DNA from 4 places in the Pectobacterium nicotianae genome. Region 4 is predicted to be linked to each of the others. Evidence: predicted binding sites of a transcription regulator. Region 4 holds the regulator's gene; each other region holds the start of a gene.

Region 1 (8,077 bases), 1.4 Mb from region 4:
CGCTGCTTTTTGCAGATAGCCTTGATAAGCCGGTACGCCAATAGCGCTGAGGATGGCGACGATCGCAATAACGATCATCAGCTCAATCAGCGTAAATCCTTGTTGTGTTGTCATGTTGATTTCCCTGTTGTTGCTCATAAATTAAAGGCTTTGGTGCAGAAATTCATACGGATGGCGGCAGCATAGAAAAGGGAGCGAAGGCTGACGAGCAGGGAAATGTGAAACAGGAAAGCGCCACGACATGTTTTGAGCGGACTTGCAGAGGATTGAAAATTTTTTGCGAGCAGAGACGCAATTTTTCACGCTGTCGGGACAGGAAGTCCGCGCGGGATTTGTCGTTTGTGTTGTTACGGTGGTGTGCGGGAGGATGAGATGTCGAGAGGTGAACGAGGTGCGAAATAGCACCTCGCCGATAGAAATAGAAGAGCGGTTAGATGAAGCGCATGGATAAATCCAGTGCCTGTACGTGCTTGGTTAACGCCCCCACTGAGATATAGTCCACGCCCGTTTCGGCGTAGCCACGCAGCGTGTCGAGGGTGACATTACCGGATATCTCCAGCAGCGCGCGGCCTTGCGTCGTGTTAACGGCTTCCCGGATGTTATCCAGACTGAAATTATCCAGCATGATGATATCGGCACCCGCTTCCAGCGCTTGCTGTAATTCGTCCAGTGATTCGACCTCAACCTCTACCGGAACATCGCTGCGCAGAGACTGTGCTTTTTCTACCGCATTTTTGATTGAACCCGCGGCGATGATATGGTTTTCCTTGATCAGGAAAGCATCGGATAGTCCAAGTCGATGGTTGTCTCCGCCACCGCATGATACGGCGTATTTCAGCGCGGTTCTCAGCCCAGGCAGCGTCTTGCGCGTATCCAGCAGTCGAGTACGCGTTCCCTGTAACACGGCAACATAGCGGCTGACTTCAGTGGCGACACCGGACAGCGTTTGCAGGAAATTCAGCGCAGTGCGTTCACCTGTCAGGAGCTGTTTGGCTGGGCCTGTGATGTCACACAGCGTTTGGTTGGGCGTGATAGCGTCGCCATCGGCAACGTGCCAGACGATCGTTGTCGTGTTGCCTAATTGAGAAAAGACTTCCTCAAGCCAGCGCGTGCCGCAGAATATACCTGCTTCACGCGTGATAATGCGTGCGCTGACGGTCTCGTTGTCGGGGAGCAGAAGCGCGGTAATGTCTTGATTAGCATCGACGATGCCACCTAAATCTTCACGCAAGGCCAGTTGCACGCTGGCGGGGATATCTTGTGCAATACGAGCGAGCAAGGCTTGTTGACGTTGTTCCTGACTGTAGCGACGCGTTGACATGACAAAACTCCGAAGGGGGATTCGGAGGTCTATGCTACCTTGTTTATATCAGGACATCCAGAATGAATACTTATTAAAATTCAATCTGTTACTGTCATTAGTCTTCCGGCGAACATCCGTGGTCGCCGGAAAGCGGAAGCGATTTTAGAAGTTATAACCGACGACCAGGTAGTAGCCCCAGCCGGTAGATTTCACTTCAAACGGGCCTTTGCCGAAATTGAGTTCTGCGCCATCAGCCCATTGGCCGCCGTTGTGGAAATAACGCGCGACGAAAGAGTAGTGCCAGTGGTCGTAGCCCAGCGCCAGAATATGGCTGGAGGCAATGGAATTGTTGGTGCGGCTTGAGTTCGATTTATCACGCAGTTCTGAGCCAAAATCGAAATTGGTGAAGCTGATATACGAGACGTTGCCGCCCAGCATCGAACCCAGTGGGTAAGAGTATTTCACTTTTACACGGTAGCCGTCCCACTCGTTTTCGTTAGCTGCGCCGTAGTTCTGCCATTGGTATTTGGCATAGCCGTTCACTGACAGAGACAGGTCGGTGCCGGTATCAATATCGGTACCTAAGCCCATGTACCAGGTGCTCTGGCGTGAACCGCTGTTGCGACCCTGATCGTAAATAACATTATTGGCGATGTACCACTCTTTAAACGGACCGAAGCTCAGATCAGCGCCCGTCAGTTTATCAATGGAGAAGCGTGGTTCGATCTCGACAAACAGCGGAGAGCCTTTGTCCCAAATGCCACGGCTGTCGGGATCGCCACCAAAAAACTTAGGCGCATCGGCGTAGCCGTAGAAATCGAACCAGTCTTTGCGCGCAAAGGCTTCGTATTCCAGGTAAGTCGTGCTGTTCAGTTGCGGCCCGAAGCGCGTGTGGGCGCTACCGACGACGTTAATGCTCTGGTGCCACCAGTCGGACAGGTATTCGGCTTTATTGCTGTCGGCAAGAGCAGGCATTGAGCATGACAGTGCGAGTAAAGCGCCTGCGGCGAAAGTTTTTTTCATGTTAAGTACCATAGTGTTAGACGTTATTTACGTCGTACGTAAGACCGCAAAATAAGTTTTGGTAATATCTAAAAAAATCAGAAGATAATTTTGTCATGCATTTTAAGTAAAAATAGACGCAATGCACGAAAACGATTGCCTTTTATTGTGCTATTACATTTGTAGTGTGATTTTAATCACATAATGGTGTTAGGAATTTCACCTTACTAAAAAAGGTATCGGGATTGCGTTCAGGCAGGAAAGCGACGGGAATATCACAAAACAAACGGTAAAACCTATTGATACCCAGTTGAATAGATAGCATGGCGTGAAACATGGTATCTTGGATACAAGGACTTTTGGCTACAATGGTTTTTACACCTGACATTATTTTTATATCTGACGTTGTTTTTACTCCTGAAATTGAGTTTTCGCCTGATTCAGCCGGCAAACGATACGATGCGAGGTTATCGCCGATGCTTTTGGAAAATGGCTGGTTATCCGACATTACACACACGCCTTCACCGCATTATGATGGCCGCCCGAATGATGAGGTGCCTTCCCTACTGGTGATCCACAATATTAGTCTGCCGCCTGGCGAGTTTGGCGGTCCGTATATTGATCAACTGTTTACGGCGACGTTGGATCCCACTGCGCATCCTTATTTCGCCGATATTTCCCATTTACGCGTCGCGGCACACTGCCTGATTCGCCGCGATGGGCAAATCACCCAGTATGTGCCTTTCGATCAGCGAGCCTGGCATGCCGGTGTTTCGGTGTTTGAAGGTCGGGAACGCTGTAATGATTTCTCTATTGGCATTGAGCTGGAAGGGACGGATACGCTGCCTTTTACCGCGCAGCAGTATCACTCGCTGGTTGCGATTACACGCCTGTTAATGCAGGCCTATCCTATTACGCTATCGCGAATTACCGGACACAGCGACATCGCACCGGGCCGTAAAACCGACCCCGGACCGGCATTTGACTGGGACGGCTATCATCGTCTGTTACAAGAAAACGGGACAGAGAACAAAGGGAGTCTGGATTAATGACGCTGTTTACACTGTTGCTTACGCTGGCATGGGAACGCTTGTTCAAACAGGGCGAGCACTGGCAGATCGATCATCGGCTTGAGGTCGTATTCCGGCACGTGCCGTCTCCGTCTTTATTGCAAACGCTGTTCCTGACGCTCTGCAGCATGAGCATCGTGGCGGGCTTGCTGTGGCTCACGAGCGGCATTCTGTTCGGCCTGATTTCTCTTTTGCTGTGGATTGTCATCAGCCTGATGTGCATTGGCGCAGGTGAAATCCGTCAGCACTATCGGCGCTATTTACAGGCAGCACAGCGCGGCGAGGCGGATGCCAGTCGGGAAATGGCGGCTGAACTGGCGCTGATTCATGGTCTGCCCGTTGGTACGGGAGAAGAAGAGCAACTGAAAGAGCTGCAAAATGCGCTGCTGTGGATAAATTTCCGGTTTTATTTAGCGCCGCTATTTTGGTTTATCGCTGCTGGCCCCTACGGGCCGATTGCGCTGACGGGGTATGCATTTTTACGTGCCAGACAAACCTGGCTTGCCCGCCACCACACCCCGCTGGAGCGCGCGCAGTCTGGCGTCGATAGTTTACTGCATTGGCTTGATTGGATCCCCGCACGTTTGGCGGGTGCCGCTTACGCACTGCTGGGGCACGGCGAGAAAGCGCTGCCTGCCTGGTTCGCTTCGCTGGGGGATTCTCGCAGTTCACAGTATTGGGTGTTGACTCAACTGGCTCAATTTTCTCTCGCGCGTGAATCCCACGTTGAGCCTGTGGAGACGCCCAAAGCCGCTGTGACGCTGGCGAAAAAGGTGACGCTGGTATTAGTGGTCGTCGTCGCGCTCCTGACGATATACGGTGCGCTGGTTTAATTTCCCGTTGGGCGTCCCAGCGCACTCGTTTCTCGCTTATTGCCTGTCAGCGGGCGGTTCGCCGAACACGGGCATTCCGTCACGATCCCAGGTGAAGGTTTTAATCCGCGTATGGCGATTCGGGTCATACAGCGGGTCGCCTTCGATCTCCGTGTAGTTGCGGGCGTGGTAAACCAGAACGTCTTCGCCCGCTTCTGTTTGCGTAAAGCTATTATGGCCTGGCCCAAACTGCCGGTTTGCTCGGCTGGTGGTAAAGACCGGCTGCTGCGATTTATGCCAGCTTGTCGGGTTCAACAGATCGCTGTCTGCATTCGCCCACAGTAAGCCGATACAGTAATTTTCATCGGTGGCGCTGGCGGAATAGGTGATGAAGAGGCGTTCGCCGTGCTTAATGACAGCGGGCCCTTCGTTGACTTTAAAACCAATCACTTCCCACGGTAGCTCCGGCTTGCTCAACATGACCGGCGTGCCTTTCAGCGTCCACGGATTTTCCATTTCCGCCAGATACAGATTCGAATTACCTGAAATAGCGGGGTCTTTTTGCGCCCACAGATAGTAGCGTTTGCCTTTATTTTCAAAGTGGGTGGCATCCAGCGAGAAGGTATCGAATTGCGTATAAATTCGGCCTCTTTCAACCCAGTTGCCTTTTAGCGGGTCGCTGTCCGCACATTCCAGCGCAAACATGCGGTGTTGGAATAAGCCGTCTTTGATGTCTTCCGTCGGCGCAGCGGCGAAATAGACATACCACTTGCCATGAATCACGTGCAGTTCCGGTGCCCAAATCAGCGCACTTAAAGGGCCACGTTCATGCTTGCGCCAGATTGTTACCGGGGTCGCGTGGGCAAGCGCCTCCAGCGAACTGGCCCGGCGAATTTCGAGCCGATTGTATTCCGGTACTGAGGCAATAAAATAATATAGTCCATCCGTGTGGCGAAGAATGAAAGGGTCAGCCCGTTGTTCAATCAGTGGGTTAGGCCATTGATGTGGGTTCATCATTCTTTCCTCCTCTTTTGACGTTGAGTGATTGACTGTCGCGGCTTTCGCTCAGTTCCCGATAGTTATTACGGCGTTTTTCCAGATCGATTTGTATTTGCTGCATGAGCTGGCGATCGACCTTCAGCAAACGCACAACGCCTGCGGTAATCAAATAGCCTACGCCCGGAATAAGGGTGAACAACATGATGATGCCGTTCATGGCTTCTGCATTTTGCTGTGGAGCATTGGCATCATAACCATAGTAGGACAGCAGGAAGCCGACCATCGCCCCCGCAATCGCCAGCCCGACCTTCAGGAAGAACAGATTGCCTGAGAAGCTGATCCCAGTGATTCGCTTGCCGGTTTTCCACTCGCCATAGTCATCCACATCGGCCATCAGCGACCAGTGAAGCGGGGACGGGATCTGGTGCAGGACGTTGAGCAGGAAGTACATCACCAGAATAAAGCTGGTCAGGTGAGGGTTGAAGAAATAGAAGGCGCTGGAGAAGATCGCTAGCGCGATGTTGACCCAGAAAAACACTTTCAGCTTGCAGAAACGGTCGGTCAGGGGTTTCGCCAATGCGCTGCCGAACATCATGCCGACCACGCCGAGGCTGATAAACAGGCTGGCGAATGAGGCGGACTTTCCCATCACCCACGTGACGTAGTACATCGTGGCGGCCATGCGGATAAATCCGGGACAGACGTTGCACAGGGTTAACAGCAGAATGCGCGGCCATTGGTCGTTTTTCCAGACGTCTCGCAGGTCCGCTTTCAGCGCATCGTTGGTGGGGATGGCGGGTTTAATTCGCTCCTGAACGGTAGCAAAGCAAAACAGAAACATGAATAGGGCAATGATCGCCATTACGCCCATCGACATTTGGTAGCCGCGCGCTTTGTCCTCGCCGCCGAACCACTCAGCCATAGGCAGCAGCGTCGAAGAGAGGATGAGCGTGGCGATACCGACCATGATGAAGCGGTATGACTGACAAGAAACCCGCTCATGCGGATCGGCGGTGATCACGCCGCCCAGTGAGCAGTAGGGGATGTTGATGGCGGTGTACGTCAGCGACATCAGAAAATAGGTGACGAAAGCGTAGATGACTTTGCCGTTGTAGCTCCAATCTGGCGTGGTAAACATGAGGACGCTGAACAGCACGTAGGGCACGCAGACCCAAAGTAGATAAGGCCGAAAGCGACCCCAGCGGCTTTGGGTGCGATCGGCGATCGCGCCCATAATCGGGTCCGTGACGGCATCGATGACGCGAATGGAAAGTAGCAGGGTGCCGACTAAAGCAGGCGAGAGGCCATAGATATCTGTGTAGAAGTAGCTCAGAAATAGCATGATGGCTCCGCCAATCATGTTGCATCCTGCGTCACCCATTCCGTAGCCGATCTTTTCTTTAACGGACAGTGCGTTGTTCTTCATGAATACGACTCCTGTGCTTAACGTGTAAGCACGATTATTCCTCTCGATAGGGATAAAAGAGCGTATGAAATCGGTTGCAAAAATGGACAAACGGGTCGGGTGGGGCAAAGTGTGATGGACGTGGCAAATATGAAAATGGCCGACAGAGTCGGCCATGGGAAAGGATGTGGTGAACGCAGAGGCTTAGGCTTACGCCGCCTGATTTTTCTTTTTGATAAAGTAGCCCACGCCCAAAATAACCAGCCAGACCGGAATCAGCATGACGGAAATCTGAATGCCCGGCGTCAGGAACATGATGACCAGTATGCCGGCCAGAAACAGCAGACAGATATAGTTACCCAGCGGATAAAGCAGCGCTTTAAACTTGGTCACCGTACCTTCTTTGTCCTTTTGCGCACGGAACTTCAGGTGCGCCAGACTGATCATTGCCCAGTTAATCACAAGAGCCGACACGACCAGCGCCATCAGCAGCTCGAAGGCTTTACCCGGAATGAGGTAGTTGATTAGGACGCACAGCGCCGTCGCCAGCGCGGAGATACCGATAGCAACAACCGGAACGCCACGAGCATCGACAGTTTTCAGTACTTTCGGTCCGTTACCCTGCTTCGCCAGACCGAACAGCATGCGGCTGTTGCAATACACGCAGCTGTTGTAAACGGACAGCGCCGCGGTCAGTACCACGATGTTCAGCACCGTTGCTACGACGTTGCTGTTCAGTTCATGGAAGATCATGACGAACGGGCTACCGCCTTCCACAACCTTGCCCCACGGGTACAGTGACAGCAGGATAGCGAGTGAACCGATGTAGAAAATCAGGATGCGATAGATAACCTGATTGGTCGCGCGTGGAATACTTTTCTCTGGGTCATCCGCTTCTGCCGCGGTAATTCCCACCAGTTCCAGCCCGCCAAATGAGAACATGATCACCGCCATCGCCATCACCAGACCGAGCACGCCGTTCGGGAAGAACCCGCCCTGCGCCCACAAGTTGGTTACGGTCGCTTCCGGCCCGCCCGTACCGCTGAGCAGCAGCCAGCCACCGAAGACGATCATGCCAATAATCGCGACGACTTTGATGATGGCAAACCAGAATTCCATCTCACCGTAGACTTTGACGTTCGCCAGATTGATGGCGTTAATCAGCAGGAAGAAGACGGCGGCGGACACCCAGGTCGGAATGTCTGGCCACCAGTACTGGACGTAAATCCCCACGGCGCTGAGCTCGGCCATGGCGACCAGCACATACAGCACCCAGTAGTTCCATCCCGATGCAAAGCCCGCGAAATCGCCCCAGTATTTATAGGCAAAGTGGCTGAATGATCCGGCTACCGGCTCTTCAACCACCATCTCGCCCAGTTGGCGCATAATGAGAAACGCGATCAGGCCGCCAATCGCATAGCCTAACAGGACCGATGGCCCGGCCATTTTGATTGTCTGCGCAATACCAAGAAAGAGGCCAGTACCT
Region 2 (8,077 bases), 530 kb from region 4:
GGGTAAAAAACTCAGCGTCATTCTTGACGTCTGGGAACCAGAACCTGCTTTATCGACCGATCTGCTGGCTCGAGTAGACATTGGCACGGCGCATATCGCTGGCTATACGCTGGAAGGGAAAGCGCGCGGCACCACGCAGGTATTTGAGGCGTGGAGTGAGTTTATCGGAACCCCGCAGCAGGTCGCGCTTTCGTCGCTTTTGCCTGCACCAGAGTATGCCGAAGTCACATTGACCGCGCCGCTGGATGAGGCGTTGCTAAAACGTCTGGTGCATCTGGTGTATGATGTGCGCCGGGATGATGCACTGTTGCGCCACGTTGCGCATCAGGAAGGCGAGTTCGATCGTCTGCGCAAACATTATCAGGAACGACGCGAATGGTCGTCACTCCATGTTATCTGCGCCGATGCTGACAGCGCAGATTGCCTGAACGCGCTGGGATTCACGGCGTCAGTGCGGGACGCACGCTAACGGCGTTTCGCGCGAGCATCACTTTTTTATTCATGAACTGACAGACGGTGTCGCTATCGTCTGTCGGTTCCATTCATGATTTGTGTTTCATTCAAAATTTGGGAGAGAACCAAATGTCTGACGGCTGGAATATTGCTCTGCTGGGCGCAACGGGCGCAGTAGGCACGGCGTTACTGGAATTATTGCAGGAACGCGAATTCCCGGTGGGTGAATTTTATCCGCTGGCCAGTGAACGTAGCGCGGGTGAAACCATACGTTTTAACGGCAAATCTTGCCTGGTCACCGATGTGGCGGATTTTGACTGGTCACAGGCACAGCTGGCGTTTTTTGTCGCCGGTCAGGATGTCAGCGCCCGCTATGCGGAAGAGGCGGGGGACGCGGGCTGTCTGGTTATCGACAGCAGCGGTCTGTTTGCGCTGGAGCCGGATGTCCCGCTGGTGGTGCCCGGCGTGAATACGCATACGCTGGCAGATTATCGTAACCGTAATATTGTCGCGGTGGCCGACAGCCTGACCAGCCAACTGCTGACGGCGATTAAGCCGTTGACCGATGCGGCTGGGCTCTCGCGCCTGCATGTCGTCAATATGTTGTCCGTTTCCGCACTCGGTAAAGCGGCGATAGACGATCTGGCGGGGCAAAGTGCCCGTCTGCTGAATGGTGTTCCGCCTGAGGCCGGGCTTTTCCCGAAACAGCTGGCATTCAATCTGTTGCCTTTACTGCCCGATGATGCGGGCAGCGTGCGCGAAGAGCGCGGTTTGGTCGATCAGGTGCGTAAAGTCTTGCAGGACGACGGATTACCGATTTCAGTGACCTGCATTCAGTCCCCTGTGTTCTATGGTCACGCGCAGGTTGTTCATCTTGAATCACTGCGTCCGCTGTCTGCGGAAGAAGCACGCGATGAACTGCTCAATGCGGGGAATATTGAGGTAAGCGACGAGCAGGATTACCCGACGCAGGTGGGTGATGCGTCCGGTAATGGGCAACTGAGCGTCGGCTGTCTGCGTAATGATTACGGCATTCCTGAACTGCTGCAATTCTGGTCGGTCGCCGATAACGCTCGCTTTGGCGGCGCGCTGATGGCGGTGGAAACGGCAGAATGTCTGGTGCAGGAGTATCTCGGGTAATGTCGGAAACCACTCAGGCGGAGGCTACTCAGGCCGATGCCGCTGCGGAAAACGAACGCGCCCCGCTGAAAATCGCGCTAGGCATTGAGTACGACGGTAGCCTCTATTATGGCTGGCAGCGTCAGAGTGATGTCGCTAGCGTGCAGGCCTGTCTTGAAAAGGCGCTGAGCAAAGTGGCGGATGAGCCGATAGAGGTGTTTTGCGCCGGGCGAACCGATGCTGGCGTTCACGGAACCGGGCAGGTTGTGCATTTCACCACACACGCGATCCGAAAAGACGCCGCCTGGACGATGGGCGTGAATGCAAATTTACCGCCGGATATCGCGGTGCGCTGGGTGAAAACGGTGGATGAGGATTTCCATGCGCGCTTCAGCGCTACGGCACGACGCTACCGTTATGTCATCTACAATCACCGCTATCGTCCTGCGGTGCTTTCGCGCGGTATGACGCACTTTTATCACCCGTTAGACGTGGAACGCATGGAGCGAGCCGGGCAATGCCTGTTGGGGGAGAATGATTTCACCTCTTTTCGTGCAGTGCAGTGCCAGTCGCGCACGCCGTGGCGCTATGTAAATCATTTAAAGGTTACACGTCACGGTGACTATATCGTGGTAGATATTAAGGCCAATGCGTTCGTGCATCATATGGTGCGTAATATCGTTGGCAGCCTGATGGAGGTCGGCTGTGGCAATCGTCCAGAATCGTGGATTGCCGAGCTGCTGGCAGCCAAAGATCGTACGCTGGCTGGCGCAACAGCCCGAGCCGAAGGGCTGTATTTGGTGAAGGTAGATTATCCCGCGCGTTTTGCTTTGCCGCAGCCTACGATGGGGCCGCTCTTTTTAGCAGATTGACGTTTTTGATTATAACGAGTGCGTCTTTTACCTGTTGCACGCTGCCAGATGGTCGTAGGCCAAAAGGCAGGGTGCGATGCGTATTAAGGACGAGGCTATTCAGCGTGCTATACGCAAGGCAACACGGCTAGTGCGGCTGCCTTGCGTATATCGACCGCGTGCGTTCGATAGACATTTTGGGAGAAGAAGTTGTGATGGAATTTATACAGTTTATTATTGATTTTATTCTGCACATTGACGTTCATCTGGCGGAACTGGTGGCGCAATATGGTGTCTGGGTTTATGCCATTTTGTTCCTGATTCTGTTCTGTGAGACCGGGCTGGTGGTAACGCCGTTTCTGCCGGGGGATTCGCTGCTGTTTGTCGCAGGGGCGCTGGCGGCGTTGCCGTCGAACGATCTGAATGTGCACACGATGGTGTTCCTGATGATCGTGGCCGCGATTACGGGCGATGCAGTGAACTACACGATTGGACGACTGTTCGGTGAGAAGCTGTTTAGCAACCCGAACTCAAAGATTTTCCGCCGCAGCTATCTGGATAAAACGCATGCGTTTTACGCGCGTCACGGTGGCAAGACGATAATTCTGGCGCGCTTTGTCCCGATTGTGAGAACATTTGCGCCGTTTGTCGCTGGGATGGGGCACATGAGCTATCGGCATTTTGCGGCCTATAATGTCATTGGTGCGCTGCTGTGGGTGTTGTCATTCACCTATGCGGGCTACCTGTTTGGCGATTTGCCGGTGGTGCAGGAAAATCTGAAATTACTGATTGTTGCGATTATTTTCCTCTCTATCCTGCCGGGCATTATTGAGATTGCCCGTCATCGTAGAGCGGCCTCGCGCGGCAATGTGAAATAAGTGAAGTATTTTAACATCCGGTTTGACCAGTTTTTTATCCACAGTACCGGAACGTTATGGTTTAATGGGCAGCATTTATGGTCTGTTCTTGGGAACACCCTTGGTGCCGATGCCTTTGTACCGCGATTGTCGTGCGTCTCAGGCATTTTTTGATTGGCAATGTTGTCAGGGAATAACATGAACAGCGGACTGGCATTTGCCAGGTTCAAGCAGAAAGGTTATCAATGAGCTGGATTGAACGAATTCTTAACAAAAGCAATATTACACCGACCCGTAAAGCGAACATCCCTGAAGGGGTCTGGACAAAATGTGATAGCTGCGGTCAGGTTCTTTATCGTGCTGAGTTGGAGCGCAATCTGGGTGTCTGCCCGAAGTGCGATCACCATATGCGCCTTTCCGCGCGCGCCCGTCTACAGGCTTTTCTGGATAAAGAAAACACTGTCGAGTTGGGAAGCGAACTGGAACCGAAGGATGTCCTGAAATTCCGGGACTCCAAAAAATATAAAGATCGTCTGGTTTCTGCACAGAAACAGTCCGATGAGAAAGACGCGCTGGTCGTGATGAAAGGCACGCTGTACGGCATGCCGATTGTCGTCGCGTCCTTCGAATTCTCTTTCATGGGCGGTTCAATGGCGTCTGTTGTGGGTGCGCGCTTTGTGCGTGCCGTTGAGCAGTCATTGGAAGACGGTTGTCCGCTGGTGTGCTTCTCTGCCAGTGGCGGTGCGCGTATGCAGGAAGCGCTGATGTCGCTGATGCAAATGGCGAAAACCAGTGCGGCATTGGCAAAAATGCGCGATCGCGGTTTGCCTTACATTTCTGTGCTGACTGATCCAACCATGGGTGGTGTTTCCGCGAGTCTGGCGATGCTGGGCGACCTGAACATTGCCGAGCCGAAAGCGCTGATCGGTTTTGCCGGCCCACGCGTTATCGAACAAACCGTGCGTGAAAAACTGCCGCCGGGCTTCCAGCGCAGTGAATTCCTGATTGAGAAAGGGGCGATCGATATGATCGTTCGTCGTCCGGAAATGCGCTACAAGCTGGCCACTATTCTTGCCAAACTGACGAACCATCCAGAACCGGGCAACGATGACGTGGAAATCCGCAGCGATGCGCCGTCTGAATCATCACAGGATGACGCATAATTGACATGATGGGCAGGGCGTGTGGTACTCGACCGAGTGCGTAATGCACGCTCTGCCCGCAATGAACCGTAAGCCAGTGAACGGGACTCATGGATACACTTCAAACACCTCAAGCCACGTCACCTTTGGTCACGTGGCTTCATTATCTTGAGCACCTGCACGCTCAGGCCATTGATTTAGGCCTGGAGCGCGTTAAGCAGGTTGCTGAACATCTCCAACTGCTCCAGCCTGCCCCAACGGTTTTCACCGTCGCGGGGACGAACGGCAAGGGAACGACCTGCTGTACGCTGGAATCCATTCTGTTAGCCGCCGGGCTGCGGGTGGGCGTGTACAGTTCTCCCCATCTTGTGCGCTATACCGAGCGGGTGCGTATTCAGGGCAAAGAATTGCCTGAAGCGCTGCATACGCAGGCGTTTGCGGATATCGAGGTAGGGAGAGGGGCGGTATCGCTCACCTATTTTGAATTCGGTACGCTGTCGGCGCTGCAACTCTTTAAGCAGGCGAATCTGGATGTCGTCATTCTTGAAGTAGGACTAGGCGGGCGTCTGGATGCCACCAATATTGTGGATGCGGATGTATCCGTGGTCACCAGCATTGCTATCGACCATACCGATTGGTTAGGTAACGATCGGGAAAGCATTGGCCGCGAGAAAGCCGGGATATTCCGACAGGGTAGACCAGCCGTTGTTGGTGAACCGGATATGCCGGGAACGATTGCCGACGTTGCCGCTGAGAAAGGCGCGCAGCTGCACCGCCGTGGTCGCGACTGGGAGTATTCAATGCAGCGTGAGACGTGGAGCTGGCAGGATAAACAGCGCGAGCTGTCACGGCTGCCGTTACCCAACGTCCCGTTAGCTAATGCCGCCACGGCACTGGCTGCATTGCACTATTCTTCACTGAACGTGAGTGAAGAGGCGATTCGACAAGGTTTGCAGCACGCCGCATTACCCGGCCGTTTTCAGACCGTGCAGGCGTCACCGCGTTTGATTCTTGATGTTGCACACAATCCTCACGCGGCGGCATATCTGGCAAACCGTTTGGCTGAGTTGCCGAAAACCGGAAAAGTGCGAGCCGTCATCGGCATGCTGTCGGATAAAGACATTGCCGGTACGCTGGCTCACTTAACGCCGTTGGTGGATGCGTGGTATTGCGCACCGCTGGAAGGGCCGCGTGGTGCCACGGCGCAACAGATTGCCGAGCACCTGACGCGCAGCCAATCGTTCCCCGATGTCGTTGCCGCCTGGAAGCAAGCCATGTCCGAGGCGACGGAGCAGGATATCGTCATTGTGTGTGGATCTTTTCATACGGTAGCGCATGTGATGGAAGCGCTGGATGAGGAGAAGGCGAATGGCGAGTAAATTTCAGAATCGACTGGTCGGCACGGTTATTCTGGTCGCGCTGGGCGTGATCGTCTTACCCGGCCTGCTGGACGGCAAGAAAAAGCACTACGAAGACGAGTTTGCGTCGATTCCGCTGATCCCTAAACCGGGTGACAGCAATGAGATGGAAGCGCTGCCTGCGCTGAACCCGTCGCTGCCGAGTCAACCGCCGGAAGGGGCGGAAGCGGCGATGCAAAACAGCGCGGAAGCCGAAGCCGCTGAAGCGAGATCGTCTGCATCATCTACAGCACCTGACACCACGACGCAGACGCCGCCATCGTCCCATTCTGGCACGAATACGCCAGCCATGACGGTACCGCCAGTGGTGGTTGAGCGTCCGCCGGTTCAGACGCCAGCACCAGTGACGCCGAAACCTCAGCCAAAGCCTGAGGTGAAGCCAGAAGTGAAACCGAAGCCAGAGCCTAAACCGGAACCCAAACCGGAAGTGAAGCCTGAAACGCAGCCGACGCAGCAAGCGCCTGTCGGACAAGCTTATATTGTGCAGCTTGGTGCGCTGAAAAACGCGGATAAGGTGAACGAGATTGTCGCCAAGCTTCGTCTTTCTGGTTACCGCGCGTATACCGTGCCATCAACGCCGGTTTCAGGCGAAATCACCCGCATTTACGTGGGGCCGGATGCGTCGAAGCAGAAGCTAGAGTCTTCACTGGGTGAGCTGAAACAGCTCAGCGGGCTAAGCGGGCAGGTGCGAGCACATTCCGTTCGTTAAGGTCGTCGAGCGTGATGATGACGTGATGGCTGGCTCGCAGCCGGTTACGTAAATAAGCAAAAGCAGGCAGCGGGGATGAGGTTCACATCAGTGATACTCCGCCCCGCATCTGTTTTAAGATGCCTGCTGTGAGTTTTGAGATGCCGAGAGTGAATAGAATCAGGCATGACGTATTGTCGGTTTTTTCGCCTGATTATCTATCGATGAAATCGGCGGAAATACGCTACGCAAACGTTTTCTTTTTCTGTTAGAATGCGCCGCGAACAGGATGACGTAGCGGCTTATCGGTAGCATCGTTCATTATTAGGATAGTTCATGGTTTGGGTTGATTACGTCATTATTGGCATCATCGGATTTTCGGCTTTGGTTAGCCTGATCCGGGGGTTTGTTCGCGAAGCGCTGTCGTTAGTAACCTGGGGATGTGCTTTTTTTGTTGCCAGCCATTACTACGCTTACCTCGCGGTCTACTTCACCCGTTTTGATGATGAGCTGGTGCGTAACGGCATTGCGATTGCCATTCTGTTTATTGCAACGTTGATTGTGGGAGCTATCGTCAACTATGTGATTAGTTCACTGGTTGAACGTACCGGATTATCCGGCACCGATCGCGTTCTGGGCATCTGTTTTGGTGCGCTGCGCGGGGTGCTGATCGTTTCCGCACTGCTATTCTTTCTGGATACGTTCACCGGTTTTTCACAAAGTGATGACTGGAAGCAGTCCCAGTTAATCCCGCAGTTCAGTTATATTATCAGGTGGTTTTTTGACTACCTGCAAAGCACGTCAAGTTTCTTGCCGCAGCATTTACCGCTGCGGTAGCGCTGATGAGGAAAAGACACCATGTGCGGTATTGTCGGTATCGCCGGTTTTACACCGGTCAACCAGTCGATTTATGACGCGTTAACGGTGTTGCAACACCGTGGGCAGGATGCTGCGGGTATTGTGACCATCGATGCCTTTAATTGTTTTCGCCTGCGTAAGGCCAATGGCCTGGTGAAAGATGTGTTTGAAGCGCGGCACATGCAGCGCCTACAGGGCAACATGGGGCTTGGTCATGTGCGTTATCCGACCGCAGGTAGTTCCAGCGCCTCGGAAGCACAGCCTTTCTATGTGAACTCTCCGTTCGGTATCACGCTGGCTCACAACGGTAACCTGACTAACGCCCACGAACTGCGTAAAAAGCTGTTCGAGCAGGAGCGTCGCCACGTTAACACCACGTCTGATTCTGAAATTCTGCTGAATATTTTCGCCAGAGAGCTGGACCGTTTCCAACACTATCCGCTGGAAGCCGATAATATTTTTGCGGCTGTTGCCGCAACGCACCAGCAAATTCGCGGTGCCTATGCCTGTGTTGGCATGATTATCGGTCACGGTATGGTCGCTTTCCGCGATCCTAATGGGATTCGTCCTCTGGTGATTGGTAAGCGCGATCTGGAAGATGGCCGCAGCGAGTATATGGTGGCGTCAGAAAGTGTCGCGCTGGATACGCTGGGCTTTGAATTTTTACGCGATGTGGCGCCGGGAGAAGCGA
Region 3 (8,077 bases), 1.4 Mb from region 4:
CGCATCAGGTCTTTCTTCACGATATTCGCCGTCACCACCAGGTGACCAACGTGTTCCGCAATCACCACCAGCGCCGCAGGCAGAATCGCCAGAATGGCAAACCACTCAAAACGTGGCGTATAGAATGTCGGCATCGCGAACCAATGTGCTTCACGAATCGGAGTCAAATCCACCACGCCCAGCGCGAACGACAGCGCATAGCCCGCCAGTACCCCGATCAGAATCGGGATGATCGCCAGAAAACCGCGAAACAGCACCGAGCCCAGAATGGTGATTGCCAGCGTCGCCAGTGAAATCGTCACCGCAGTAGAATCGACAGAAGCGCCATCGGCAGGCAGCAGCCCAGCCATTCCCGCTGCGACACCCGCCAGTTCAAGACCGATAACGGCGACAATCGCCCCCATCGCCGCAGGCGGAAACAGCACATTTAGCCAGCCGGTGCCCGCTTTCTTAACAATCAGCGCCACCAGACAGAACAACACGCCGCACATAATGAAGCCACCCAGTGCAACTTCATACCCCAGCGGCAACAGCAGTAAAACCGGGGAAATAAACGCGAAGCTCGACCCCAAATACGCCGGGATTTTGCCCTTACAAATGAATAAATAAAGCAGCGTGCCCACACCGTTGAATAACAGTACGGTTGCCGGATTGATCTTGAACAGAATGGGTACCAGAACGGTAGCGCCAAACATCGCGAACAGATGCTGGAAACTCAACGGGATGGTTTGTAACAAGGGTGGTCGTTCACTTACCCCGATGGCGCGACGAGTCATCTTCAATATCCTCTGTAGTGTTACTATTTATGTGTGCAGGTAGACCCACACTTCTTATGTACTCGTAATACTTCAAGTTGCATGTGCGTTGGCTGCGGTCACTCACCCGAATCACTTACCTGAGTAAGCTCATCGGGATTCTTTCCCTTGCCGCCTTCCTGAAACTCGAATTATTTGGAGTTTCACAGCCAGACTTATCCCGCCCCACCGTAGTGAAGCAGGAATCTGTTGACTGCTGATGTATAAAAGAACCGCGTGTGACGTAACACAGGCCGTGGCGCACCATAGGAAATACTTAGGTTTACGCCAAAAAAAAGCCGACTATCAAGTCGGCTTACCTGTTATTTCGTACCAAATATTTTATCGCCCGCATCACCCAGGCCCGGCATGATGTAACCCTGCTCGTTGAGGCCTTTATCGATGGATGCCGTGTAAAGCTCGACATCTGGATGGGCTTTTTCCAGTGCGGCAATCCCTTCTGGAGCGGCAACCAGCACCAGCACCTTAATGCTGTGACAACCCGCTTTTTTCAGCAGATCGATCGTCGCGATCATTGAGCCACCGGTTGCCAGCATAGGGTCAACCACCAGCGCCATGCGCTCTTCGATATTGGAAACCAGCTTCTGGAAATAAGGAACAGGCTCCAGCGTCTCTTCATCACGGTAGATGCCGACAACGCTGATACGCGCGCTAGGGACATTTTCCAGCACGCCTTCCATCATTCCCAATCCTGCACGCAGAATCGGTACGACGGTAATTTTCTTGCCTTTGATCTGATCGACTTCAACCGGACCGCACCAGCCATCAATGGTGACTTTTTCGGTTGCCAGGTCAGCCGTCGCTTCGTAAGTCAGCAAACTTCCCACTTCGGAAGCCAGCTCACGAAAACGCTTCGTGCTAATATCGTTCTCACGCATCAAACCCAGTTTGTGTTTGACGAGTGGGTGTTTCACCTCGACGATCTTCATCATTATCTCCCCATCGGCTAGTGGACGGACAAAAACGCCAAACGCGTTTTTAAACACCGCTTGCGGCGGCCCGCAGGGCGGCGGGCACAAGAGCCCGTCGTAAAAAAAATCGCGGGATTATACCGCCTTTTTTACTTAGCGCCATATGATTAAGCCTGATCCAGATCAACCGAGAAGAGAAATTGTCGCCATTAACGAAAAATAGCCAGCCGATGACTCATCACTCGCAAACGATTGCCTACACTGTTAGAATTAGCGCGCATTATTTTTACCACAGTATGTTTTCTAAATACCGTGTTTTCTGAATACGACCCGTAACCTTCGTGGGGACTCAGCAGTGACCGACAAAACCTCTCTCAGCTATAAAGACGCAGGCGTGGATATCGATGCAGGCAATGCATTGGTCGACCGTATCAAAGGTGTAGTGAAACAGACCCGTCGCCCGGAAGTTATGGGTGGATTGGGTGGTTTCGGTGCCTTGTGCGCCTTACCGCAAAAATACCGCGAACCGATTCTGGTTTCCGGCACTGACGGAGTCGGCACCAAACTGCGCCTGGCGATGGACCTGAAACGCCACGATACGATTGGTATCGATCTGGTTGCAATGTGCGTGAACGACCTGGTCGTTCAGGGCGCTGAGCCGCTGTTCTTCCTCGACTATTACGCCACAGGCAAGCTGGATGTTGACACCGCTGCCAGTGTGATTACCGGTATCGCGGAAGGCTGTAAGCAATCAGGCTGTGCGCTGGTCGGTGGCGAAACCGCCGAAATGCCGGGTATGTATCACGGTGAAGACTACGACGTTGCCGGCTTCTGCGTCGGTGTCGTAGAAAAATCAGAAATTATTGACGGCAGCAAAGTGCAGAACGGCGATGTTCTGGTTGCCCTCGCTTCCAGCGGCCCGCACTCAAACGGCTATTCGCTGGTGCGCAAAGTGCTCGAAGTCAGCAAGACCGATCCAGAGCAGTTCGAGCTGGAAGGCAAATCACTGGCCGATCACCTGCTGGCCCCGACCAAAATCTACGTGAAATCTATACTGTCCCTGATTGAGAAAGTCGATGTCCACGCCATTTCTCACCTGACCGGCGGCGGCTTCTGGGAAAATATCCCACGCGTTCTGCCAGAAGGCATGCAGGCGACGATCGACGAATCCAGCTGGCAATGGCCTGCCGTTTTCAACTGGCTGCAACAGGCCGGTAATGTCAGCCGTCACGAAATGTATCGTACTTTCAACTGCGGTGTTGGTATGATCATCGCACTGCCAGCCGAACAGGCAGACGAGGCCGTTGCATTACTCAACAGCAGCGGCGAAAACGCATGGAAAATCGGCGTCATTACTCAAACCGATGCCGGAGACGCAGTGGTTATTAACTGATGAAAAACATCGTTGTGCTGATTTCAGGTCATGGAAGCAACTTACAGGCGTTGATTGACGCCTGTAAGAACGGACGCCTTAAAGGAAAGATCGTCGCCGTATTCAGTAATAATGCGGAGGCTTACGGGCTAGAACGCGCACAGGATGCGGATATTCCTACGTGCGTCCTGAACCCTGAAGACTTTGCCGACCGTGCCGCATTTGATGCCGCACTGGCAAATGAAATTGAGCAATATGAGCCGGCGCTGGTGGTTCTGGCAGGTTACATGCGGATTCTTAGCCCGGAATTTGTTGCCCAGTTTGCCGGCAAAATGCTGAACATTCATCCTTCTCTGCTGCCCAAATATCCCGGCCTGCATACACATCGCAAGGCACTGGAAAATGGCGATCGGGAACATGGGACATCCGTCCATTTCGTCACCGATGAACTGGATGGCGGCCCACTGATTCTGCAAGCGAAAGTGCCTGTATTCAGTGACGATACGGAAGAAAGCCTGAGCGAGCGCGTGAAGACGCACGAGCATACGATTTATCCGATGGTCATCAACTGGTTCCTGAACGGCAGACTGGTGATGCGTGATAATGAAGCCTGGCTGGACAGCGTGCGTATTCCACCACAGGGCTACGCTGCCGAGTGATGTTGTCAGCTCATCGCTTCATCATAGAGTAAGGCTCCCCTGCGGAGCCTTACTTTTTATTACGTCTTCTTTTCTACATCCACTCATTAATTATCACCCTTTTCCCTTCCCTCTCTGCGCTTTAAATATTTACTAATCTTTACGAAATAATCACTAAGACTCAGATAAAAAAGGACATTTCTATCAACCCAAATTACACACACTCTTCATCGGTTGAAAACGAAAATGACAATGATTATCTTTCCCCATCTTAAATTTTGTGAACTCCACCATGCGTACCGTCTTACTGCTTTGCCTGCTGTTTCTTAGCCCACTTTTGCAGGCAAAAACCGTCACCGACATTTTAGGCCGACAGGTCACGATCCCAGACAATCCTCAACGCATCATTCTTGGCGAGAGCCGCATGCTGTATACGCTGGCGTTGCTCCAACCTGATAATCCGGCAAAACATGTCGTCGGCTGGCCGGGAGATATGGCGCGCTACGATGCGCAGAGCTGGTCACGCTATATCGAAAAATTCCCACAGCTGAGCCAGATCCCCCAGTTAGGTAACGGCAGCCTGCAAGCGATGAATGCAGAGATGCTGCTGCCGTTAAAACCCGACATGGTCATTCTGCCACGGCTGGCAAAAAATGCGGCTAATGAAGACCTCCTGCAACAAACGCTGACCCGTGCGGGGATCCCGTTTATTTACGTCGATCTGCGTATCGATCTGCTTAACAACACATTGCCCAGTATTCATCTACTCGGTGAAGTACTGAATCAATCTTCGCGCGCTACCGCCTTCAGCAATTTCTATCAGCAGCATATGGACGTGATTCGCCAACGCATCGCGCAATATCACGGCAAGAAACCGACGGTCATGCTGCATCTGCATCTGGGCAGACGGGACACCTGCTGCACCACGGCGGTCGGCGGCAGCCTTGGCGATCTGCTGACTTTCGCTGGCGGCGAGAATATTGCCAGCGGCACCATCAATAGCGTCTACGGAGAGCTGAGCCCGGAGCGCGTGCTGGCCGCCAATCCCGACGTCTATATCGCCACCGGCATGGCAGGGCCGGAGGGCAAACGTTTCTCCAGCCTGATGCTCGGACCTCTGGTTAATGCAGAGCAGGCGAAAGAGAGCTTCGACACACTTATCCGTCAGGAACCTATTTTGTCTCACCTGCGCGCCGTGCAAACAGGCCATGCCTGGAGCATGTGGCACAACTTCTACCTCAGCCCGTACCACGTCGTCATGGTCGAAATGTTTGCCAAGGCGCTCTACCCGGAGCGATTTGCCGATATCGATCCGCAACAAACACTACAACAACTTTATCAGCAGTTTTTACCTATTGAATTTTCAGGGATTTATTGGAGTCAGATTTCACATGAATAAAAAGACCACGTTACGTCACGGCTGGCCGCTGCTGGCACTGTTGCCGTTTAGCATTCAGGCAGCCATCGTTGATGGCAAAGCAGACACAATAGTGGTAAACGCCACCACTGGCGATCAGGCAGGAAAAGAAGCCGGCTATCAGCCGCATAAAACCGTGACCGGCACCCGTACGGAAAGCCGCCTGCTGGATGTCCCGCAGGCCGTCAACGTCGTTCCGACTCAGGTACTCGACGATCGTGCGGTACGCAACATTGATGAAGCGCTGTATAACGTCAGCGGCATCACCCAGTCCAATACGCTGGGCGGCACACAGGATGCCATCATCAAACGTGGCTTCGGCGATAATCGCGACGGATCCATCTTTCGTGATGGCGTTCGCTCCATTCAGGCACGTAACTTTACGCCCAGCAGCGAACGCGTTGAAGTTCTGAAAGGTCCGGCTTCCATGCTCTACGGCATGGGCGAACCCGGCGGCGTGATCAATATCATCAGTAAGAAGCCCGAACTGGTACAGAAAACGCACATTGAAGGCTGGGGAAGCAGCTTCAAAGGCGGCGGCGGGCAGTTGGATGTCACCGGTCCGTTAGGTACGTCCGGCTTGGCTTACCGTATGGTGGTCGATCACGATGAAACTGATTACTGGCGCAACTTCGGGCGTAACCGCCAGACGACGGTTGCGCCGTCGCTGATGTGGTACGGCGAAGACACCACCGTGCGCGTAGCCTACGAACATATGGAATACCTGACACCTTTCGATCGCGGCACTCTTATCGATCCGGGGACGGGCAAGCCGGTTAATACGCCACGTGATCGCCGCTTTGATGAAAGCTACAATGCGACACGCGGCGATCAGGACAGCGTCACCATGCAGGTTGACCGTAATCTGAATGACCGCTGGAAAAGCAGCCTGACCTATTCGTATAACCGCAACCGCTACAGCGACAATCAGGCGCGGGCGATGAGTTATAACGCTAACACAGGAATACTGACTCGACGTGCAGATGCAACCGCCGATGCACATTCTCAGGCTCAAATCGTCCAACTGACGCTGAATGGCGATGTGGACTGGGGACGCATCAATCACCAATTGCTGCTTGGATTTGATTACGAAGCAGACAGAACATTCCGTGGTGATATGATTCGTGCAACAAAGAGCACATCTGGATTTGATATTTATAATCCGGTCTATGGGCAGCTCCCTGCGTCAACTAACGTTCTCGCCGCCGAAAGCGATCAGCGTGAAAATATCGATAGCAAAGCCTTCTTTATGCAAGATGCTATTCGTCTTAACGATCGCTGGCAGTTGCTGGGTGGTCTGCGTTATGACACGTTCGATACGATGTCTGGCAAAGGGCGTCCGTTTGTCACGCGTACTGACAGCACCTACAGTCGCGTTGTCCCACGTGCGGGTGTGGTTTATAGCCTGACATCCTATTCTTCGCTTTATGCCAGCTATAGTGAATCATTCAAACCGAACACCTCTATCGCTACACAAATCGATTCACTGCCACCAGAGTTAGGACGATCTTACGAAATAGGAACCAAATGGGACCTGCCCAACCGCATTACTGGTAACGTGGCGTTGTTCGATATTGAAAAACAAAACGTAATGGTGGACGAGCTGATAAATGGTCAAACGGTAACACGCACTGCAGGCACGGTACGTTCGCAAGGTGTCGAACTGGATCTGGCGGGCAATATCACCGATTCCTTAAGCCTGATCGGTTCCTATGCCTATACCGACGCTCGCGTCACTGCCGATCCAAAAAATAACGGCAAACGCATGCCTAACGCTGCGCGCCATACCGCCTCTCTGTTCCTGACGCAGGACTTCGGCAACATTGGTTTGGCGGCTGGTGACGATCTTCGTGCTGGCGCAGGCGCGCGCTACGTCAGCCGTCGCGCGGGTGATGCAGCAAATACCTTCTATCTGGATGATTACACCGTCGCCGATGCCTTTGTTGCCTATAGTCTGCCGCTCAACGGTTACAAGGTGAAATGGCAACTCAACGTGAAGAACCTGTTCGACCAGACCTATTATCCCTCCAGCGGTAACAATCTGCGCGTCGCCGTCGGTGAACCGCGTCAGGTGGTACTGCGCGCCAGCGTCGATTTCTGATGCACTTTCGCCCCGCGTCTCACCGATGCGGGGCACCTTGCTGTGTTTCATTCCACATTCAGCGTTCAGCACCAGCCTCCCCGCCGCTATACTAGCGTTGGCATACTCATGCTAGCGTGACCTCGGTAACTACGGTTCACGTCCCTTTTATCAATTAAGGATTCACTATGTCCGGTACGAGCAATTCCGTTCGGCTACGACCGCTGGAGCGGGACGATCTCACTTTTGTTCATCAGTTGGATAACAATGCCAGTGTGATGCGTTATTGGTTTGAAGAGCCTTACGAGGCTTTTGTCGAACTCAGCGATCTGTACGACAAGCATATTCATGACCAGAGCGAGCGGCGCTTCATTATTGAACACGAGCAGACCAAAGTCGGTCTGGTTGAGCTGGTGGAGATTAACCATATCCACCGCCGCGCGGAATTTCAGATCATTATCGATCCCGCGTATCAAGGCCGCGGCTACGCCAGCACGGCAGCCAAGCTGGCGATGGATTACGGCTTTTCGGTGTTGAACCTCTACAAGCTGTATTTGATTGTGGATAAGGAAAACCAGAAGGCGATCCACATCTACAGCAAGCTCGGGTTTGAGGTCGAAGGCGAACTGATCCACGAGTTTTTCATCAACGGTGAATATCGCAACACGATCCGCATGTGCATTTTCCAACATCAATATCTGGCGAAGCACAAAACCGTGACGGGAACCGGCGGCGAAGCGCCGGGAAGTTCCATCAGTCAGTAAGGTAAAAAGATCGAGTTTCTCTGTTATCCGGCATCAAAAATTATGCAGCGGTGAGCTTGACCGCCGAGTGAGCGACAGGA
Region 4 (8,077 bases):
GTCAGTTCAAGTGGTTTTAATCGATGATCGACCAGCGCACGCCATACGCGCACCAGACGGGCTAAATCAGATCCTAATGGCAATTCCATCACCTCTCCTTATTGTTAGCACGCTAAGTTATATCCCTGGATTGCAATCAACTCTGATTTATAAGAATAAAAAATGACTTTATTGTTGTAAAAATAGCTCCATATGAAATGGATTCTATCAAATAAAAGTCTTTTAAAAATGATCTCAGGCTTATTTTATTCAATCGAACGCTCCTGCGTTGCTTAAACAAAATTTCACGTAAATAGATCATCTAAGACAAGGTAACTTAGAACAGCGATGGCTGACGGGACTCTGCTGGTGTATCGGATTTCTCTGAACGCAGTGAACGTTTCATTCTCTGCCGACACAAACGCAGCACATCCTGTTTCTGCGCATCACTCATTTGGCCCCAACTAAAGCGCTCATTACGACTGCGAAAGCAACCGCGACAATATCCGCCTTCATCCGCCTGACAAATACCACGGCATGGATTAGGGACAACAAAGAGTTCAAGTTGCTCTGGCACAACACCTCCTGCTACAACTCTATTTATTGAAGCCCTGTTCTTTACCGCTGGCAAGCCCAAACGGACAGTCACAATGAAAATAATTAGGTAACCATTGTAATAACTGACGATTTTTTTACACGTCAGGCAGCCTAAAATTGCCCCAACGCGCTATTTACCCCTCCTGAGAGTACGTTTTAACACAAACCTCACTGTAGTGTCGCATTTTTAGCATCATCCCAACAGCTTGGACTCGGTAGCGCCACAACGCTATACTTCCCTCTTTGTTGCATTTTTTAACGAGGACACTATGCGCTTACTTCACACCATGCTGCGTGTTGGCGATTTACAACGTTCTATCGATTTCTATACCCAAATCCTGGGCATGCGCGTGCTGCGCACCAGCGAGAATACCGAATACAAATACACGTTGGCTTTCGTCGGTTATACCGAAGAGAGCGAAGGCGCGGTTATCGAACTGACCTACAACTGGGGCGTCGACAGCTATGATTTGGGCAACGCCTATGGTCATATCGCGCTGGGCGTTGACGATGTTGCCGCAACCTGCGAGCGTATCCGCAAAGCGGGTGGCAATGTAACGCGCGAGGCGGGCCCGGTCAAAGGCGGCACAACCGTGATCGCGTTCATCGAAGATCCGGACGGTTATAAAATCGAATTGATCGAAAACGCCCACGCCGGTAACGGCATCGGCCACTAATCTCCCGCATTCTACAGGTGCTGCATCAGCACCTGTTCTCCCCCCTCTTCTGCTATCTCCGCCGTTTGAAACAGCACGGGCATGCTGCATCTCCGGTCAAAATTTGCAATAATGCGCGCTGCGTTTTGCTAACAATTAAGAGAAAAATGGCTGATAAAAGTGATCTGAACGCCCTGAGCGGCCGTTTTCGTGGGTTTTACCCGGTAGTGATTGATGTTGAAACCGCCGGATTTAATGCGAAAACCGATGCCTTGCTGGAAGTTGCGGCGGTAACATTAAAAATGGATCAAGACGGTTGGTTACAGCCAGATGAAACGCTACATTTTCATGTCGAACCTTTTGAGGGCGCGATTCTGGAGCCCGCCGCACTGGCGTTTAACGGCATTGACCCCACCAACCCGCTGCGTGGTGCCGTGAGCGAATATGATGCGCTGCATGAAATTTTCAAAGTCGTGCGTAAAGGCATTAAAGACCAAGGCTGCAACCGCGCGATTATCGTGGCGCATAATGCCACATTCGATCATAGCTTTATGGCCGCAGCAGCCGAGCGCTGTAGCCTGAAACGTAATCCCTTCCACCCTTTTGCTACTTTCGATACCGCAGCACTCAGCGGGCTGGTGTTAGGCCAAACAGTCCTTGCTAAAGCCTGTATTACCGCCGGTATTGCGTTTGATTCCAGCCAGGCGCACTCCGCGCTGTATGACACCAACCAGACGGCATTACTGTTCTGTGAGTTGGTTAACCGCTGGAAACGTCTGGGCGGATGGCCGATTGCACTGGAAGAAAATTCGCTGGAAGACGCGTCAGCCGAAGACTGAAAAGGCTGAGATCAAAAAACGGGTGCCATAAAGGCACCCGTTGGCAGGACTTACGCTCGCAGCGTAACAACATTTGACATCGTCATCACGCCAGACGAAAGCATTACTCTTGATCAGCCTGCTGCGCTTTGTATTTGTCTGCAGTCTCTTTGATCAGCGGCTGCAGTTCACCGCGCTGAAACATTTCAACCACGATATCACAACCGCCAATCAGCTCACCATCAACCCACAGCTGTGGGAATGTCGGCCAGTTCGCGTATTTCGGCAGCTCAGCACGAATGTCTGGGTTCTGCAAAATATCAACATACGCAAAACGTTCGCCACAGGCAGACAACGCCTGAACAGTCTGTGCGGAAAAGCCGCAGCTTGGCAATTTCGGGGAGCCTTTCATGTACAGCAGAATCGGGTTTTCAGCAATTTGGCGCTGAATTTTTTCAATTGTCGGTGTCGTCATCTTCTTGCTTCCTTAATTCTATAGGATGGCTAACGTCCAAAACGCTAGCCATGAGCCGCCGTCAGAGGTGCTACGACAGCGACATTGACTCAGTGATATTGACTCAGTGATATTGTACCGATGCCACTAGCCACAAAAAAACGCCATTTTTTGTAGGGTTATTTTTCCCTGAAGGTATTCATCATTGATGAAATCAACGCCAGAAAACGCTGATAAATCAATCGAAAAAATAACTATTAACGTTTTTTCACTATTCTGTATGAATAAAGCGACCGTGCCCACTTTTTTATGACGCCGTTTTCAGGAATACTGTGCGGATTGAGCGAGTTAAGGATTATGTTCGGTCACTGTTATTATGCGCTTATTTATTACCCTTTTTATATTATTTTTCAGTAATCTATCCCTGAACGTGGTTCAGGCTGCGCCGCATACCCCGCATTCTGCCCCGAAGAAAAGCGCCGTGGTAGAAACGAATAAGAAAAGCCGCCAAACAAAGGGTAATGCTAAATCACCGACGCCGATCAAAAGCAAAAAACCAGAACCTACCGCAATCAGCAATAAAACCAAATCCCGCACCGCGAGCAAAGTGGCAGAAAAAAAGCCGTCACGGACGCAAAGCAGCACGCCCGCGCTCGTGAAAAAAAATCTTAAAAAGCTGAAGCCTGAAGAAGAGAAACAAACCACCGCACAAGCCAGAGTCAAAACCGGACTGAAGAAGGCCGCACTCAAGGGGAAAGCGGATAAAAATCCGGCGCCGACAGAAAAAGGAATGGCGCTAAGCGCAGCACATAAAAAACGCTATCAGCATGCCAAAACGACCGCAATGAATAAATTGATGAGCCAAATAGGTAAGCCTTACCACTGGGGCGGTTCCTCTCCCTTTACCGGATTTGACTGTAGCGGACTGGTTTATTACGCCTACAAAGATGTCGTTAAGATCCAAATTCCACGCACCGCAAACGAAATGTATCACCTGCGTGACGCCGCTCCGATTAAAAAGAGCGAGCTGGAAAGTGGCGATCTGGTCTTCTTCCGCATCAATAATCGTGGCGCAGCCGATCACGTCGGGGTTTATCTGGGTGAAGGGAAATTTATTCAGTCGCCGCGTACAGGCTCAGATATTCGTATCAGCAAGCTGAGTGAAGATTATTGGCAGGAACACTACGTTGGCGCACGTCGCGTGGTGACGCCGCAGACGATTCGTTAAGAGACAGGTGTACGTAGTAGAGAAAAGCGCTGTGAAGAGATGCGATTCAGACACGTTTTATGCATCATCAACGTGTCTGAATACCTAACCCGCCCAGAGGCACCGTTCGGTTAGTTCAGCACCGCAATAAAACTAAACGCGATGATCACAGCCAACGAGCCAACAGTTGTCAGCAAAGACATCTTCAGATCTGTATCCATGAATTACTCCTTATTAACGAACGAATTTTATCTGAAAGCTTCATCTGAAAAGACACCACCGTTCACAGCCAAACCCGTTTAGGTAGTAAAAGCCACAAATAATAGGGTTATTACGATTCTTTCATAATTGTAGCGAAAAATCTCGGACGAATGCATCACTAATAGTATAAATTAGCCCTTTCACTTTCATGATAAATCGGACACAATCCGCTGTTTATGAAAGCGCTGCGTATCAGTCGAAAAACGTCAACCCAGATCCCTTCGGTATAACATTCGGCATTCTCCTTCTGAAATCCTGTTTTTTAGCTTAGAAGAAGAACATTAAACGTAGGCAAACGATTAACAATATACTTACGTCTGTAACAGGTAAGTTCAGGAGTCATTTTTAGATGGCAACGATTAAAGATGTGGCAAAACGTGCTGGCGTTTCCACCACAACCGTATCGCACGTGATCAATAAAACACGTTTCGTCGCCGAAGAGACTAAGGCAGCCGTCAGGGCGGCAATCAAAGAATTGCACTATTCGCCCAGCGCCGTCGCCCGCAGCCTCAAAGTTAATCACACCAAATCTATCGGTTTGCTGGCCACATCCAGCGAAGCCCCCTATTTTGCCGAGATCATTGAAGCCGTTGAAAACAGCTGCTATGCCAAAGGCTACACGCTGGTGCTGTGTAATTCACATAACGACATCGGCAAACAGCGAGCCTATCTTTCCATGCTGGCGCAAAAACGCGTCGATGGCCTGTTGGTAATGTGCGCTGAATACCCACCAGAGCTGTTGTCGATGTTGGAAGATTATCGCAGCATTCCGATGGTCGTGATGGACTGGGGACAGATGCACAGCGATTTTACCGATACGATTATCGATAACGCCTTTGAAGGCGGTTATATGGCTGGTCGCTACCTGATTGAACGCGGCCATCGGGATATCGGCGCCATCCCCGGCACTCAAGAACGCAACACCGGCAGCGGGCGCTACCTCGGCTTTTTGAAAGCATTGAAGGAAGCCGACATCACCGTACGCGACGAATGGGTAGTTCGAGGCGATTTCGAACCGGAATCCGGCTATAAAGCCATGCATCAGATCCTCGCACAGAAACAGCGTCCAACGGCCGTATTCTGCGGCGGCGATATTATGGCGATGGGGGCTATCTGTGCGGCTGACGAATTGGGTCTGCGTGTGCCGCAGGATATTTCGGTGATCGGTTATGACAACGTGCGCCACGCGCGTTTCTTTACGCCTGCGCTGACGACCATCCACCAGCCAAAGGAGCGTCTGGGTCAGTCCGCTTTCGCAATGCTGCTGGATCGCATTACCAGTAAGCGGGAAGATGCACACGTCATTGAAGTGCACCCGACGTTGATTGAACGCCGCTCGGTTGCAGACGGCCCCTACCTCGACTATCGCCGCTAGCCGCAGCCATTCTGTACAGCCGATTTTCTTATTCCTGCTGCTTCCCCTCCCTGCTTCAGCCAATTCTCTTGTATGCTGGCTGAAGCAGTTTTCAATTTAACACCGTGTTTCATTTTCTCTGGTGACAGCCGAGATCTCGGCTGCGATAAGTGTTGTCCAGGTATGTTTTACGATACTTTTACATAAAGTTAAGGAGACATGATGGGTTTACCTTATACAGAAGAATGGGATCCTAATACCGCGCCCTGGTTCCACATCGTGCAAGACATGCTGGCCACCGCGGATATCACCATCAACGGCACTCGCCCTTTTGACATCCGCGTGACCAACCCCAATTTCTTTAAACGTATCCTGCGTGAGGGATCGCTGGGGCTGGGAGAAAGCTACATGGATGAGTGGTGGGAATGTGAACGGCTGGATATGTTTTCCCATCGCGTCCTGCGTGCGGGGTTAGAGGCCAGGCTGCCCCGCCGTCTGCACGACCTGACGCGCGTCGCCCTCTCCCGCGTCACGAATTTACAATCCCGCCGACGTGCTCAGGTTGTCGGTAAAGCGCATTACGATTTAGGTAACGACCTCTTTACCTTGATGCTGGATCCCTATATGCAATACTCCTGCGCCTATTGGAAACAGGCACAGACGCTGGAACAGGCGCAGGAAGATAAACTTGCCATGATCTGCGAAAAGCTCCAGTTAACATCAGGGATGACTCTGCTGGATATCGGCTGTGGCTGGGGCGGGTTGGCCGAATTCGCGGCACGCCACTACGGCGTCTCAGTGTACGGCATCACTATTTCCAGAGAGCAACAGGTGCTGGCACAGCGACGTTGTCAGAATCTGAACGTCACCATTGAATTACAGGATTACCGTGATCTCGATCGGCAATTCGATCGCGTGGTGTCAGTTGGCATGTTTGAACACGTCGGGCCACGCAACTATGACAATTATTTCCGCGTCGTGCGGCGTAATCTAAAACCCGATGGGCTGTTTCTGCTACATACCATCGGGGCCAATAAGACCAATCCGCACATCGATCCCTGGATTCATAAATACATCTTCCCCAACGGCTGTATTCCCTCCGTACAGCATATTGCGCAGGCAAGCGAGCCTTATTTGGTGATGGAAGACTGGCATAATTTCGGTGCTGATTACGATCGTACCTTAATGGCCTGGCACACTCGCTTTCAGCAGAACTGGCCACGGCTTTCCACACGCTACACCGCCCGCTTCCGCCGGATGTTCAGTTACTATCTTAACTTTTGTGCTGGGGCTTTCAGAGCAAGAGAACTTCAGCTCTGGCAGGTCTTGTTCAGCACGGATGGGGTCGACGGTGGATTGCGCGTTGCGCGCTGACAACATTGTGTGTTGACAGAAAGTCGTGTGCTGACTGAAAAGAGAAACCGGACGATATTACTCGTCCGGTTTACCAGAATGCGCAACGTAGGAATTACTCTTCCTTGCCGAGCTCGCTCGCGTGCTTGCTAGCCAACACGCGCTCGACCGTATCGACCACGGCCTGTGTCTGTGGGTCGATTTCTATATTAATGCGATTGCCCAGACGCTTCTGCCCCAGCGTGGTACGGTTCAGCGTTTCTGGAATTAAATGCACGCAGAAACGTCCACGGGTCACTTCTCCCACCGTCAGGCTGATACCGTCAATCCCAACGAAGCCTTTATGCAGCACGTATTTCATCAGCGCTTCATCTGCCAGACGGAACCAAATTTGATGGTTATTCTCTGAAACCTGAATCTTAACCACTTCCGCCGTACACATGATGTGGCCCGACATGACGTGCCCACCGATCTCATCACCGAATTTCGCGGCTCGCTCAATATTCACGACATCACCTTCATGAATATCGCCCAGATTCGTTAACCGCAGCGTTTCCTTCATGAGATCAAAACTGACACGATCGCCGTCAATAGCGGTTACCGTCAGGCAGCAGCCGTTGTGCGCCACCGAAGCGCCGGGCACAAGCCCTGGCAACAGGTCGGGCGGGAGCTGGACAACGTGCGTGCGAAAGTTGGATTTTTCTTCAATCGACACCACCGGCGCGGTGCCCTGAACAATACCGGTAAACATGCGGTTTGCCTCTTAAAAACAAAGAAATGACGTTGTGCAGTGTGCCCGATATTCCGCGGAAAACCAAACCGGAATACGGTACGTCAGACGTTATCGAAACCGCAGCGTAACAAAAAGAATATATTCTCTTTCAAGCTGGTTTACTTTTATTAAGTCGTTACAATAACGTTCTCGTTTTATTCTTGACGTTTTTCATATCCAGATTATTCATTCCGCTAGCAAAATTAAGTCATTCAAGGAAGGTATCCGTGCAACAGTATCTGACAGAAGCGCGTAAATTATCGGTGCTTGCTGTTCCTGTCATTATTGCGCAAGTGTCCCAAACGTCGATGGGTGTGGTTGACACCATCATGGCCGGTGCTTATAGCGCCACCGATATGGCCGCCGTCGCCGTGGGAACCTCTATCTGGCTACCCGCCATTCTTTTTGGCCATGGCCTGCTGTTGGCGCTGACGCCCGTTGTCGCACAGCTCAACGGTTCCGGCCGACGCGATCGTATCTCTCATCAGGTGCGACAGTCCTTCTTCCTCGCCGCCATCATTTCGGTGCTTACGATGCTGGTGCTGTATCAGGGGGAATACGCCATTAACCTGATGAGCGACGGTTCGCCCGAGCTGGCAGCGAAAGCCATCGGCTATCTGCATGCG

Evidence for each region. Region 4 encodes PurR, which represses purine synthesis genes. Its sites were predicted from a motif close to CANGCAAACGTTTGCNTG; they were not measured.
Region 1: the regulator PurR is predicted to act here: its motif matches at 2,451-2,468, upstream of MYB54_RS03235 (nucleoside-specific channel-forming protein Tsx).
Region 2: the regulator PurR is predicted to act here: its motif matches at 6,774-6,791, upstream of cvpA (colicin V production protein).
Region 3: the regulator PurR is predicted to act here: its motif matches at 1,968-1,985, upstream of purM (phosphoribosylformylglycinamidine cyclo-ligase).

The regions. Positions count from the first base shown of each region.
Region 1 is NZ_CP096821.1:728,457-736,533, forward strand. It holds gene ppdD (prepilin peptidase-dependent pilin) at 1-114, opposite strand, end outside; gene nadC (carboxylating nicotinate-nucleotide diphosphorylase) at 431-1,321, opposite strand; gene MYB54_RS03235 (nucleoside-specific channel-forming protein Tsx) at 1,466-2,326, opposite strand; gene MYB54_RS03240 (hypothetical protein) at 2,499-2,813, opposite strand; gene ampD (1,6-anhydro-N-acetylmuramyl-L-alanine amidase AmpD) at 2,782-3,354, shown strand; gene ampE (beta-lactamase regulator AmpE) at 3,354-4,208, shown strand; gene MYB54_RS03255 (glycoside hydrolase family 43 protein) at 4,245-5,201, opposite strand; gene MYB54_RS03260 (glycoside-pentoside-hexuronide (GPH):cation symporter) at 5,179-6,612, opposite strand; gene MYB54_RS03265 (amino acid permease) at 6,802-8,077, opposite strand, start outside.
Region 2 is NZ_CP096821.1:1,553,447-1,561,523, forward strand. It holds gene pdxB (4-phosphoerythronate dehydrogenase PdxB) at 1-469, shown strand, start outside; gene MYB54_RS06955 (aspartate-semialdehyde dehydrogenase) at 583-1,593, shown strand; gene truA (tRNA pseudouridine(38-40) synthase TruA) at 1,593-2,444, shown strand; gene MYB54_RS06965 (DedA family protein) at 2,639-3,301, shown strand; gene accD (acetyl-CoA carboxylase, carboxyltransferase subunit beta) at 3,526-4,443, shown strand; gene folC (bifunctional tetrahydrofolate synthase/dihydrofolate synthase) at 4,533-5,801, shown strand; gene dedD (cell division protein DedD) at 5,791-6,549, shown strand; gene cvpA (colicin V production protein) at 6,865-7,365, shown strand; gene purF (amidophosphoribosyltransferase) at 7,387-8,077, shown strand, end outside.
Region 3 is NZ_CP096821.1:3,512,576-3,520,652, forward strand. It holds gene uraA (uracil permease) at 1-776, opposite strand, end outside; gene upp (uracil phosphoribosyltransferase) at 1,118-1,744, opposite strand; gene purM (phosphoribosylformylglycinamidine cyclo-ligase) at 2,082-3,119, shown strand; gene purN (phosphoribosylglycinamide formyltransferase) at 3,119-3,757, shown strand; gene MYB54_RS15790 (ABC transporter substrate-binding protein) at 4,029-5,135, shown strand; gene MYB54_RS15795 (TonB-dependent siderophore receptor) at 5,128-7,254, shown strand; gene speG (spermidine N1-acetyltransferase) at 7,422-7,997, shown strand; gene MYB54_RS15805 (hypothetical protein) at 8,038-8,077, opposite strand, start outside.
Region 4 is NZ_CP096821.1:2,085,734-2,093,810, reverse strand. It holds gene slyA (transcriptional regulator SlyA) at 1-89, opposite strand, end outside; gene MYB54_RS09480 (DUF1289 domain-containing protein) at 317-556, opposite strand; gene gloA (lactoylglutathione lyase) at 846-1,253, shown strand; gene rnt (ribonuclease T) at 1,400-2,071, shown strand; gene MYB54_RS09465 (Grx4 family monothiol glutaredoxin) at 2,175-2,525, opposite strand; gene MYB54_RS09460 (C40 family peptidase) at 2,881-3,732, shown strand; gene cydH (cytochrome bd-I oxidase subunit CydH) at 3,843-3,932, opposite strand; gene purR (HTH-type transcriptional repressor PurR) at 4,322-5,347, shown strand; gene cfa (cyclopropane fatty acyl phospholipid synthase) at 5,549-6,700, shown strand; gene MYB54_RS09440 (riboflavin synthase subunit alpha) at 6,795-7,430, opposite strand; gene MYB54_RS09435 (MATE family efflux transporter) at 7,679-8,077, shown strand, end outside.